Regions from separate parts of the Serratia sp. YWN4 genome, predicted to be linked through region 3. Evidence: predicted binding sites of a transcription regulator. Region 3 holds the regulator's gene; each other region holds the start of a gene.
What was found. Region 3 encodes CRP, which controls carbon source genes, mostly activating them, when cyclic AMP is high. Its sites were predicted from a motif close to ATGTGANNNNNNTCACAT; they were not measured.

Region 1 (4,172 bases), 1.5 Mb from region 3:
GACGCCGCGAGCCACCGCCCCGACGTGGAAGTGTGAAATAGGGGTTAACGAATAGGTTGCCGCTAATGGCAGCAGGGCAAATGCCAGCGCATCATCATCCAGCCCGCAGTGCTGCTTGATTGCTGCCACCTGATCGGCTTGAAACATGGCTGGGAAATCGGGCGCATCGAAATAAGGCAGCAGGGCAGATTGCAATGCCGCAGGCAGTTCGCTGTAAACAGTGTGAAAACGCGGGTGCATAGAAAGTCTCTCTACAGGTTAACGGGATATGCGCTTATTACGTGAGGTTGCAGTTCTGTTGGCTGCGGGCGCTTACCCCAGTCATTGACACATTCTAGGTAACCTTCTCACAATCGAGTGTGATTGATGTCTTTTTTTTAATGAAATAAATGTAATTAAAACCGAGTTTAAGAGATGTCTCGCAAGTTTTGCATGATTACCCGAACAAATGCAGCAGTATTGGGAACAAGAATGGGGCAGCCAGTGAAGTAATAATCCCGCAAATCACCAGCGCTAATGAGCTGAATGCGCCTTCCTGATAATCGATTTCTGCGCTGCGCGCGGTTCCCAGCGCGTGTGATGCAGTACCCATCGCCAAACCGCGTGAGGATTTGGTGGTGATTTTCAGCAAATTGAGCAGTGAATGGCCGAAAACCGCCCCCAAAATACCCACCAGAATCACGCAGACCGCACTAATGGCGGGGATGCCGCCAAGCGACTCAGCCACTGCCATGGCGATCGGCGTCGTCACTGATTTAGGCATGATGGATGCTGCGATATCCGGCTTTGCCCCCATCAACAGGGCGATAGCACCACCGCTGATCATTGCGGTCATACTGCCGATAAAGCACACGATAATGATGGATTTCCAGCGGGCGCGGATCTGGTGGAGCTGTTCATAAAGCGGAAAGGCGAGCGCGACAACCGCGGGTTGCAGAAGATCGTTAAGGATTTTACTGCCCTGGAAATAGTGCTCGTAAGGCGTCTTGGTCAGCAACAGCAGGGGGATGATCACCGCCATGGAAACCAGTAGCGGGTTAAGCAGCGGCATTTTAAGCCATTGTGACAACTTGCGTGCGCCGAAGAACACTATCAGCGTCAGCGGTAGAGACCACCAGATATCATGGCTCATTTATCTTCCCCCGCGTTCTGGTTCTTGCTGAGAAGAGTGCGTTCGCGGTGGAAATAGTGCGAGGTATAGCCGACCACCACAAACACCAGCAGGGTGCTGAGCAGGCAGGACACCACCAGCGGGCCGAGATCGTCGATAATCTGGTCATAATACTGCATCACGCCGATGCCGATCGGCACAAACAGCAGCACCATGTAGCGGATAAGCAGTTGGCAACCCGGTTTGACCCATTTGGCGGGCAGGATTTGTGAGGAGAGCAGGGCAAACAGGATCAGCATACCGATGATGCTGCCGGGAATGGCGATAGGCAACAGCGACGCAATGGCGTTGCCAGCAAACAGACTGAGATAAATCAGCACGATTGCCCGAACATATTTCCAGCACAGCATGAATACGTTGCCCATAACCCCTTCCCGTTTAGCTTGACGTATTCATCATACAATTAAACTGTGAGCTACGCCACAAAACGCATCATGAATGACCTTTGCGGATAGTATGCCACTTCGGCAGGATCCCGATCTGTTTAAGTGTAGGCATTGCACTTATTCCACGTTGCTGAGGGTGGAAAGTGGCCGCTGGCGTTCTGCCAAGCGGTGGCCCAGAAAAAAGAACAGCAGGCTGAACAGTGCCGCAGCAATCAACACCAGGAACATCACCGGCGGCGGCGCGTAGCTCAGCAGAAAGCCGCACATGACCGGATTGATCGCGCCGCCCAGATTGCTGAGGCTTTGCACCCCGTAATAGCTGCCTTTCAGGTGTGCTGGGGCGATGAAGTCGATAAACATATATTCGACCGGGATCACGATGATCTCCCCAAGGGTGAAAACGGCCATCGCCGCAGCCCATAACCCTATTGATTGCCCTGCCAGCATAAAGCCGATCAGCCCCAGAACGAAGAACAGGGTACCCAGCGCCAACCAGCGCAGCATGTTGTCCTGACGCATACCTCGGCTGAACAGATATTGCAGTGCGATCACAATACTGGCGTTGACGATCATCACCACGCCGATGACTTTATAGGCAAATTCGGCGTTGGATACGGTGATCAGATATTGCGACAAATAGCCGGTGAACTGGCCGAACACTACCGCACCCAGCGCGCTGCCGATGGTGAAATAGATCAGCCGCCGATCGTGGCGCAGAATACCCACCGTCTGGCGAAAGTTGGGCACGGCAAGCGGGGCAGCATAAGTTTCCGCCATCGGAGAAGAAGGCTGATAGCGCAAGCGGAAACTCAGCACCGTCACCGTCAGTAACGCCAGCACTCCGGAGAGGTAGAACGGCAGCAGCGGACTGTAACCGGCAACCATAACACCCAGTGATGAACCGACCGCCCAACCGACGTTAACCAGCGTGTAATTCATCGAGAAGGCTTTGATGCGTTTAGCCACTGGCAGCCAATGGGCAAAGCAGGCTTTGATGGCGATGCCAAGTACCGCATAGGCCGTATGCAGGATGGCCAAGACGGCGATGACTCCCCCCGGGCGCGGGATCCAGGGAATAGCAAAGAAGCTCAGGGAAAATAAAAGGATGGCAAGCAGGATCAGGAAATTTTTATTAAAACGATCGACCAGATAGCCGCCATAAAAACTGCTGATGATACCGATTGCCAGGCTGATGCCGAGAATAATCCCTACGCTTTTCGGTAGCAGGTGGAAGTGCTCGGTAAGATAGATGGTGATAAAAGGTAGCGTCACGCCGCGACCGATAGTCAATACCAACGAGCTTACCAGCAACGTGTTGATCAGCGGAGGGAATCCCTTCATAACCTACCCTGTTAATGCATACAGTTATTTAACCCAGGTTGATACATTAACTGATTTTGCGGCACTGGAAAGGGGGGATCTGAAAAATTGTTTAAAAAAAGAGGCTACGGCTGTAGCCCGTCATAAACCTCCCAACGAGTAATAAAGGGCTGACGACTTTTTGGAATCAGGAACGCAATGTGCGTTTGAACGGATGGCTAAGCCGAAATTGTGGCGATAGGCTTCGTTGCGGAGGTGTTGATGAAGAAAGTAACCGCTTTGAGCACGGCCCGTCGTTTAAGATCCTGCATGACAGAGGCAGAAAAAGCGTTGTGGCTGCAACTGCGCGATCGCCGTTTCACAGGGTTTAAATTTCGCCGGCAATTCCCTGTCGGGCCCTATTTTGCTGATTTTCTTTGCTGGCAAGCTAAGTTGATTATTGAATTGGATGGTGGCCAGCATGCGGAGCAGGTTGTTTACGATCGGCAGCGGACCCGTTTTCTTGAGCAGCAGGGATTTACGGTGATTCGCTTTTGGAACAATGAAATTTTTCAAAACTGGGAGGGGGTCGCGCAGATTATTTTACAGCATTTGCAGAGCAGCCCCTCACCCCGACCCTCTCCCCGAGGGAGAGGGGGCAAAGGACGTTAGGTGAGATGGCGACTGAGTAATTCACGGAATAGTTCCCGAAGGGAGGGCAAAGGAAGTTAGGTGAGATAAAATTGCTGAGATGTGCGCTGAACAGTCCCCTCTCCCTGGGGGAGAGGGCTAGGGTGAGGGGACTTGCACGGATGCTTTACTTCACTTGCATACCCGGCTGCGCACCGCTATCCGGGCTCAGCAGGAAGATCTCTTTCCCGCCAGGGCCAGCGGCCATCACCATGCCTTCGGAGATGCCGAAACGCATTTTGCGTGGGGCCAGATTGGCCACCATAATGGTCAGGCGGCCTTCCAGCAGCTTCGGTTCTGGATAAGCAGAGCGGATGCCGGAGAAAATCTGGCGGGATTCGCCGCCCAGATCTAACTGCAACTTCAGCAGCTTGTCGGAACCTTCCACAAACTCGGCGCTTTTGATCAGCGCTATCCGCATGTCTACCTTAGCGAAGTCATCAAAAGTGATGGTTTCCTGGATCGGATCATCCGCCAGCGGACCGGTCACCACTTTTGCGGCGGCCATGTCTTCCTTCGAGGCGTTAACCATTTCATTCACTTTGTCGAGATCGATACGGTTGAACAGCGCTTTGAAGGTGTTCACCTGATGGCCCAGCAACGGCTGTGCAAGGGTATCCCAGCTC
Region 2 (4,172 bases), 1.6 Mb from region 3:
AATCTAAGCATTGGCGCAGACTCCTTATCAATATACGGTGGTTGGTACGCTTATTGGCCGGGCGCGGTCAACCTGCATAACCGCATTTATGTCCGCCGGGCGGCGAGCTGTTCGGTCACTAACGTGACCCCTACGGTTGTTTTCCCGCTGATTACGGTAGCGGAACTGAAATCCGGCGTGACACGCCAGATGCCGATAACAATTCAGTTTGCCTGCCAGACGGGGGCCCCTGCCAATGCTGGCCTAGTGGCATTGGCCAGCGGAGTGGCTGCCAACCAGACAGCAATGGGGATTTTGGTACAACCCGCCAATGCAGCGGCAGCGGTATCCGCTGGATTTGGTACCGCCGGTTCAGGCGTCAGCTATCTTTTATCCGATGGTTATGGCACCAATCCCAACATCGCCACTGGCGTAGGCATTCAAATTTCACGTACCAATGGTACGGTATTGAATCTGCTCAGTACGTTGAGTGGCTCGGTGCTGGGGGGCAACAATGCAGGTTGGTACCCAGTATTGACGGATGCAACCGCAGGGAGCGTCGTCAGCGGTGTCACTACCTATACTAAAACGCTTAATGCGACGCTAAAAGCCCTACCAGGCAAAACGGTTACCGCGGGCAAAGTAAGCGCGACGGCGCAGGTTATTATTCAGGTGCAATGATGCGAAAATTAACCGGATTATGTATTGCAGGCGCACTGTTGTTCAGCAGTTGGACACAGGCAGGCGTGATTATTGAATCATCGCGGGTGGTGTTTTCTGCGGCCGATCGCGAACGTTCGCTGCTGTTGTCGAACGGCAATCCTTATCCGGTGATTGTGCAGACCTGGATTGATGATGGAGCACCAGAAGGGACACCGGAAACGGCGGGAGACGTGCCGGTGTTACCCCTACCGGGGATTTTCCGGCTGGAACCGGGGGAGAAAAAAAACCTGCGCCTGCTGGCCACCCAAATCAAACAACCGCAGGATCGTGAGTCGTTATACTGGCTGAATATTTACGAGATCCCGCCCACCGATGCCAACTTGCCGCCTGGTGTTTCTGCGGTGAAAGTGGCATTACGCCTACAGTTGAAGATGTTTTATCGCCCGCAAAACCTGAAGCCGAATGTCGATAAGCTGACAGAACAGCAGCAGTTCAGCCTGATCAGGCTGCCTGGTGTGCTGAAACTTAAAGTCGAAAACACCTCACCTTATTACGCCACCTTCAGTGCAGCCAAACTCATGGGGGGGAGTAAATCCTACCCGGCAGACATTGGTATGTTGGCCCCTTTTTCCAGCAAGACGCTGGAGCTCAGTGGCGAAGCCAACTGGCAACCGGACAGTATCAGTTATATTTTGATCAATGATGATGGTAACGGCGTTGAAGGCAAAAAATCCCTTAAGCGGTAACCAAGTCATCTAGAACAACCCAAGGTTCAAGAGTTTCAAGGCAGGAAACTGGCCCTGTGGGGCCAATTCTTATCAAACCCGCTGCTGCTGTAAGCGCTCGCTGCGGTAAAAACTCAGCACGCACCAACCGAGAGCGATCAGCGCCAACGGCGCGCCGACAAAACCGATATTCGACATCCCCAAATGCAGGCTGACCTGGTTACCCAGCAGCGCACCTGCGCCGATACCAAAGTTATACAGGCCAGAGTAGATCGACATGGCAACATCGGTGGCATCCGGAGCCAGGCGCAATACGTTGGCCTGCATCGAGAGGCCAATCGCCATAATCGCCATGCCCCACACCACGCACAGCAGCGTCAAAGCCGTTTCGCTCCCCGAAGCGGGCAACAGCAGCAACAGGCTGACGGCCAACAGCCCAATCGCGCCAATAAAGAAACCCGAGGGAAAACGTTCACTGTAGCGGCTAAACAGCAGGCTGCCGAGAATACCGGCCGCCCCGAACAGCAGCAACATCATCGTGGTAAAGTTTGCCGTCAGCGCCGCCACGTTCTGAATAAAGGGTTCAATATAGCTGTAAGCGGTGAAATGTGCCGTCACCACAATAATGGTCAGCATAAACAGGCTGACTAACGCCGGGCGTTTAAACAACACCGGTACGCTGGAGAGCGAACCGGAATGCTCGCTTTTCAGCACCGGCAGCAGACGCCACAACATCACCAGCGCCAGAGTGGCGCAAATGGCAATACCGATAAAGGTCATGCGCCAACCGAGCAGTTGCCCAACCACCCGGCCTAACGGCAGCCCGAGCACCATCGCCAACGCAGTGCCTCCTGCCAGCATGCTCAACGCCTGTGCTTTTTTGCCCGCAGGCGCAACGCGGATCGCCAACGACGCGGTGATCGACCAGAACACCGAGTGCGCCAGCGCCACACCGGCGCGGGAAATTACCAGCGTAGTGAAGTTCCACGCCACTGCGGTAAGCACATGGCTGGCAATAAACAGGACAAATACTCCGATCAGCAGCTTGCGCCGTTCAATCTTACTGGTCAGCAGCATGCAAATCAGCGATGCGGTGGCAACGATCCAGGCATAAATGGTGATAATCAGGCCAACCTGTTCGGTTTGCATCTCAAAGCTCTGGGCAATGTCACTCAATAATCCGACCGGGATAAATTCGGTAGTATTAAAGATAAATGCTGAAACGGCGAGAACAACCACGCGCATCCAGGCGGTTGAGCGGGAAGGACTGATTTCTTCCATTAAGGTATTCCATAGCAGGGGCAGGCAATAGCGCTATGTTAGCCAACCAGCAATAAAAATGCGATATAGATCACATTTTATTTCGCTGTTTTTTTCAACAGTATCGCCGCTGGCGACGGCAGGGATAAAAACAAAAACGCTCCCAAATGAGAGCGTTTCTACTGCAAGAACACGTATGCCAAGAAATCTTGAATACGGTCTACCCCTAAAGAGAGGCTTTACGAACCAACAACGCGCTGAACCAGTGCTTTGGTCAGGTCGGTTCGGATCTGATTGCAGGTTTTTGAAATGCGGAATTTATAAGCGGCATCCATGATTTGATGGATATCAGTGCTTACGTTGTCACGAACCCGCATATACAGTTTGGCTTCCGACAGAATATGGTTCAATTCGATGCTGCGTGTCTGATACATCGCTTGATTAACCTGCTGCAACGCATTCAGCTCTTTCATGCATGAACCGACCAATGTCTCTGTGCTTTCAGAAATTACAGGCTGTACCACCGGTTGAGTCACAGCGGCCGGGCGCGGCGTTGCCACCGGGGCAGCAGTGTTGGCTTTTGGGCGTTGATTCATATTCTGGCACCCTGCCAACAACACACACACTGCGGCTACCGCGATTGTTTTTTTCATTACTGGGAAACTCCGGGAAACAAAGGAACGGTGTGGTTTACCGCCATAAAAATGACTTTGCGTAGCATAGAGTAATAGGCACAACCCTGACAAGGCCCGCAAAGGTCACAATAGCCTTATCATCACAGAACACCTTCCAGAATAGCATAGAATAATCTTAAAAATAATCCATGCGGAACATAAAGAATAATAACATCGAATTGATAAATATCATTACCTTAAAAGATTCGTAGGCTATTTTTTCTATGTTTGATCAAGAAAAGTGCTGAAAAACAAGCCAGGATGCTCAATCTGCCAGCAAACACACTTTTTTCTCACTTTAGTGCTTTGACAAACCCATAGCTCGCCGTTATGATGCGCCCCGTTCACACGATTCCTCTGTAGTTCAGTCGGTAGAACGGCGGACTGTTAATCCGTATGTCACTGGTTCGAGTCCAGTCAGAGGAGCCAAATTTAACGCCACGGATTTCTTACCAGTCCGTGGCGTTTTTCATTTCAGCACCGTGAAAAACGTTTGCCGTGAGGCAGCATCTCCGTTTGACACCATGATTCACCTTTTGGGCGAGTGTTTTTTGGGCTAATTAATCAGGCAGTTTGTTATAAGGGTTATCGATTAAATAAACCCATTTACCCTGCGCATTTTTACGAAATACCTCGCTGGCAAACCACTCTTCGTGCACCTTTCCATTAATATCGACTAACTGCCAGCGGCCGCTGCGTAAAATAATATCGCCATTCTGCACGGTGGTTGATGAATCAGGAACGCTCCGGACACGCCTATTTTTGTCCGCCAGTATTTCGCGGAATCCTTCTTTGATCTCGGCTCGTCCTTTAGCAAGGGAACCGTCTTGCTTGACCAGAATGCCTTTTTCATCAAAAAACTGCGCAATAC
Region 3 (4,172 bases):
GCCGGGCGGCAAAATGGGGCTGGCGATGGAGCTGATCATGGCACCGTTGGTGCAACGGCTGCTCGAAGGCAAAAAAATCGAATAACTCTTTTGGGCGCGGCCAATCACCGCGCTTAACCCTCTGTCATCCTGCACCAGCCACTCCCTCACAAACGACAAAAAATCATTAATGAATGATTTCTCATCGCCGATATTCCTTCTGCGGGCAAGGTGAAATTATCGTTTTAAGCGATTAAGGAGAGGCACAAATGCGCCAATTACCAAAGTTGCAGCAGCTAAAAGCCTTTCAGCAAGTGATACGCTGCGGCAGTATTCGTGGCGCTGCGCGCGCCTTGGCACAGTCTCAACCGGCGGTCAGCCGCTCTATCCAAGAACTGGAACAGACGCTGAAAACCCAGTTGATCGTGCGCAGCAGCAAGGGGATGACGTTGACCGAAACCGGCCACACTTTTGCTGTACGAATGCAATTAGTGATTGAGGAATTACAGCGCGCCACCGAGGAGATCCAACAGTTGCACCAGCATTCGCAGGGCAGCGTGGCGATAGGCTGCTCCTCGCTACTGGCCGTGACGGTACTCCCAGAACTGGTCGATCTCTTCAAGGCTTCCGCCCCGCAGGCCAATCTGCTGATCCGTGAAGCACAGCTCTCCACTCTGTTGCCAGCCTTGCACACAGGCCAACTGGATTTTGCCATCGGCACGGTGACCCCAGACATGCCGCTGCAACATTTAATCTGCACCCCACTGTTCACAGCCCCGTTTTGCATTATTGCGCGCCGCGGGCATCCTCTGGCACAGGCGACATCACTGGATGAACTGTACGGAGCCAAATGGCTGCTGCCAGAAACCGACATGGGTTATTATCAACAGCTGCAATCGGTACTCGGCAGCTTTTATCAGCAATTGACCAATAGGCCCATTCGTTCGGATTCGGCGGTATGCGGATTGAATATGGTGTTGGAGGCAGACTATCTGACCATTGTCGCGCGGGCGATGAACACGCCTTTCCATTTGCAGCAAAAACTGGTGACGTTGCCGATCGACAGCCTGCCGCAGGCGCAGTACTGCGTGCTGTACTCACAAAAATCGCCGCTAACCATCACGGCGCGGCGATTTTTGCATTTATTGAGCAACCACTGCCACAGTTACCTCTGGTAGCTTCAGGCAACGTCGCAGATTTCAAAGCTGTGGGTCACGCTGGCGGCCTTGCTCAGCATCAGCGAGACCGAGCAATACTTCTCGGCAGAGAGGTTAACCGCACGCTCAACAATCTTGTCGGTCAGCCCTTTGCCGGTGACGATAAAATGCAGGTTGATATGGGTAAACAGACGCGGTGCTTCTTCACGGCGCTCCGAGGTCAGTTTTACCTCACAGTCACGAACATCGTTACGGCCTTTTTGCAGGATGGCGACGACATCAATGGCGCTACAGCCGCCAACCGACATCAAGACCATTTCCATCGGGCTTGGCGCTTTATCGCCCGCGTTACCGTCCATTAATACCTGATGGCCGGACGCAGACTCACCCAAGAATGTCAGTCCTTCTACCCACTTAACTCTTGCCTGCATTTTGTACACTCCCGTTAATTTCTCAAAATCAGGGTACGCTTTCGCATAGAAACTGGCAACGGAACCTGATGCTAATCATGCTGAAGCGAGACAACACAAGACACCCGCTTCACTCTGTGCTACAAACAGAGCCGCAAGAACTCTTTCCAGGTCACCGATTTCAGGGAAATGTCCGAGGAAAGGACCCTATATTGGTATGTTAACAGAATGTAGCTTGCAGCACTTGGCGCAAGTTAATATGCTAAGGCACAAGCGTATTTCTATAACATGCCTCAAAACCTGTTGATAGCCACTCTATAAAACACCGGGCTATAAGCACGTTTTACAGGGAACTCTGACCCCTGTGATACAAGGCAGCGATAACAACAGAGGATAACAGCGAATGGTTCTCGGCAAACCGCAAACAGACCCGACTCTTGAATGGTTCCTGTCTCATTGCCATATCCACAAATATCCATCAAAGAGTACGCTGATTCACCAAGGTGAAAAGGCCGAAACGCTCTACTACATCGTGAAAGGCTCCGTGGCGGTGCTGATCAAGGATGAAGAAGGCAAAGAGATGATTCTGTCCTACCTTAACCAGGGGGATTTCATCGGCGAGCTTGGATTATTTGAAGAAGGCCAGGAGCGCAGTGCCTGGGTTAGAGCGAAAACAGCCTGTGAAGTGGCTGAAATTTCCTATAAGAAATTCCGCCAGTTGATTCAGGTTAATCCGGATATCCTGATGCGCCTGTCTGCGCAGATGGCAAACCGCCTGCAAATCACCTCAGAGAAAGTGGGTAACCTCGCCTTCCTTGACGTTACCGGCCGCATTGCACAAACCCTGCTGAACCTGGCGAAACAACCCGACGCCATGACTCACCCGGATGGCATGCAAATCAAGATTACCCGCCAGGAAATTGGTCAAATCGTCGGTTGCTCACGTGAAACCGTCGGTCGTATTCTGAAAATGCTTGAAGATCAAAACCTGATTTCTGCCCACGGCAAAACTATTGTCGTTTACGGCACGCGTTAATTATTGAAGAAACGGCGTAGCGATACGCCGTTTTTTTTAACTCCCCCCATTCATCATGTGGCGGCGCCTGATCTACCACCCGGAAGTCAACTATGCACTGCGGCAAACGCTGGTGCTGTGCCTGCCGGTGGTTTTCTTCCTGCTGATGGGCAACCTGCAACTCGGCCTGCTGTTCTCTCTGGTACCTGCCTGCTGCAACATCGCCGGGTTGGATACGCCGCACAAACGCTTTTTCAAACGTCTGGCCGTTGGCGGCTCCCTGTTTGCTCTCAGCAGTTTGCTGCTGCAACAGGCGCTGCTGTGGCATATCCCGTTACCCTTACTGATGCTGGCAATGGCGCTGTTGCTGGGCGTCAGCGGTGAAATCAGCCCGCTGCACGCACGTCTGCTGCCCGCCGCGCTGGTCGCCGCCATCTTTTCTCTCAGCATGGCCGGACACGTGCCGATCTGGCATGCGCCGCTGCTGTATCTGGTCGGCACCGCCTGGTACGGGCTGTTCACCTGGTTCTGGTTCAAACTGTGGAAAGAGCAACCGATGCGCGAATCCCTGAGCCAGCTCTATATCCAGTTGGCAGACTATTTCGAAGCCAAATATTCGCTGCTGACCCAGCACATCGATCCAGAAACTGCACTGCCGCCGCTGCTGCAACGCCAGCAAAAAGTGATGGATCTGATCAGCCTGTTATATCAGCAGTTGAACTTTCTGCCCCATGCCAATAATCAGGAGCAAAAACGCCTGCAACGCACTTTTCAGGTGGCACTCGATCTGCAAGAACACATTACCGTCAGCCTGCATCAGCCAGAAGAAGTGCAAAAACTGGTGGAACAGAGCCAGGCCGAAGCGATTATCCGCCGCAACGCTCAGGTAATTGCCGGGCGTTTGCGCATCGTGGCCAACGATATTCTCTATCACCGGCGTTCAGCGCGTTTCAGTATGAAGAATGAGCTGGCGGCGCTGGAAAAGGTGGCCACGCAGCATGCCGAAAACCCGGTGGGACAGTTCTGTTTTTACCACTTCAGCCGCATCGCCCGCCTGTTACGCAGCCAGCGTCCACTGTATCAGCGCGATCTGATGGCCAACCAGGCGCGATTACCGTTCTGGCCCGCGGTGGTGAGCTATCTGTCGTTGAAGTCCAACGCCCTGCGCAATGCCGCCCGGCTGGGCATCATACTGGCGGTGGGCAGCAGCCTGGGTATGATTTTCAACCTGCCGAAGCCCTATTGGATCCTGCTAACCATTATGCTGGTCAGCCAGAACGGCTATAACGCCACGCGCGTCAGGATCCAACATCGTGCCCTCGGCACGCTGGCCGGGTTAGCGATCGCCGCCGGGCTCTTACAACTGCAACTGCCGGAGCACCTGACGCTGAGCATCATGCTGGCGATCACGCTGGCTGCCTACCTGATATTACGCAAAAACTATGGGCTGGCGGTGATGGGGTTTACCGTCACCGCGGTGTATACCCTGCAATTGTTGGCGCTTAACGGCACCCATTTTCTGGTACCGCGCCTGCTCGATACGCTGATTGGCTGCGTGCTGGTGTTTGGCGGGAGTATCTGGCTGTGGCCGCAATGGCAGAGCGGTCTGCT

Region 1: ACX9GT_RS08660 (CidA/LrgA family protein) is a predicted target of CRP. The motif match lies at 1,580-1,597, and genes of this name have one in related genera.
Region 2: ACX9GT_RS09290 (sugar transporter) is a predicted target of CRP. The motif match lies at 2,707-2,724, and genes of this name have one in related genera.

The regions. Positions count from the first base shown of each region.
Region 1 is NZ_CM147696.1:1,835,776-1,839,947, forward strand. Features, by position in the region: gene cdd (cytidine deaminase) at 1-240, opposite strand, end outside; gene ACX9GT_RS08655 (CidB/LrgB family autolysis modulator) at 437-1,132, opposite strand; gene ACX9GT_RS08660 (CidA/LrgA family protein) at 1,129-1,536, opposite strand; gene ACX9GT_RS08665 (MFS transporter) at 1,675-2,898, opposite strand; gene ACX9GT_RS08670 (endonuclease domain-containing protein) at 3,139-3,528, shown strand; gene metG (methionine--tRNA ligase) at 3,674-4,172, opposite strand, start outside.
Region 2 is NZ_CM147696.1:1,981,659-1,985,830, reverse strand. Features, by position in the region: gene ACX9GT_RS09300 (fimbrial protein) at 1-660, shown strand, start outside; gene ACX9GT_RS09295 (fimbrial biogenesis chaperone) at 657-1,388, shown strand; gene ACX9GT_RS09290 (sugar transporter) at 1,461-2,648, opposite strand; gene ACX9GT_RS09285 (hypothetical protein) at 2,867-3,280, opposite strand; tRNA gene ACX9GT_RS09280 (tRNA-Asn) at 3,655-3,730, shown strand; gene ACX9GT_RS09275 (YybH family protein) at 3,862-4,172, opposite strand, start outside.
Region 3 is NZ_CM147696.1:367,664-371,835, reverse strand. Features, by position in the region: gene ACX9GT_RS01685 (phosphoribulokinase) at 1-85, shown strand, start outside; gene ACX9GT_RS01680 (LysR substrate-binding domain-containing protein) at 249-1,157, shown strand; gene ACX9GT_RS01675 (OsmC family protein) at 1,160-1,567, opposite strand; gene crp (cAMP-activated global transcriptional regulator CRP) at 1,950-2,582, shown strand; gene ACX9GT_RS01665 (YccS/YhfK family putative transporter) at 2,638-4,172, shown strand, end outside.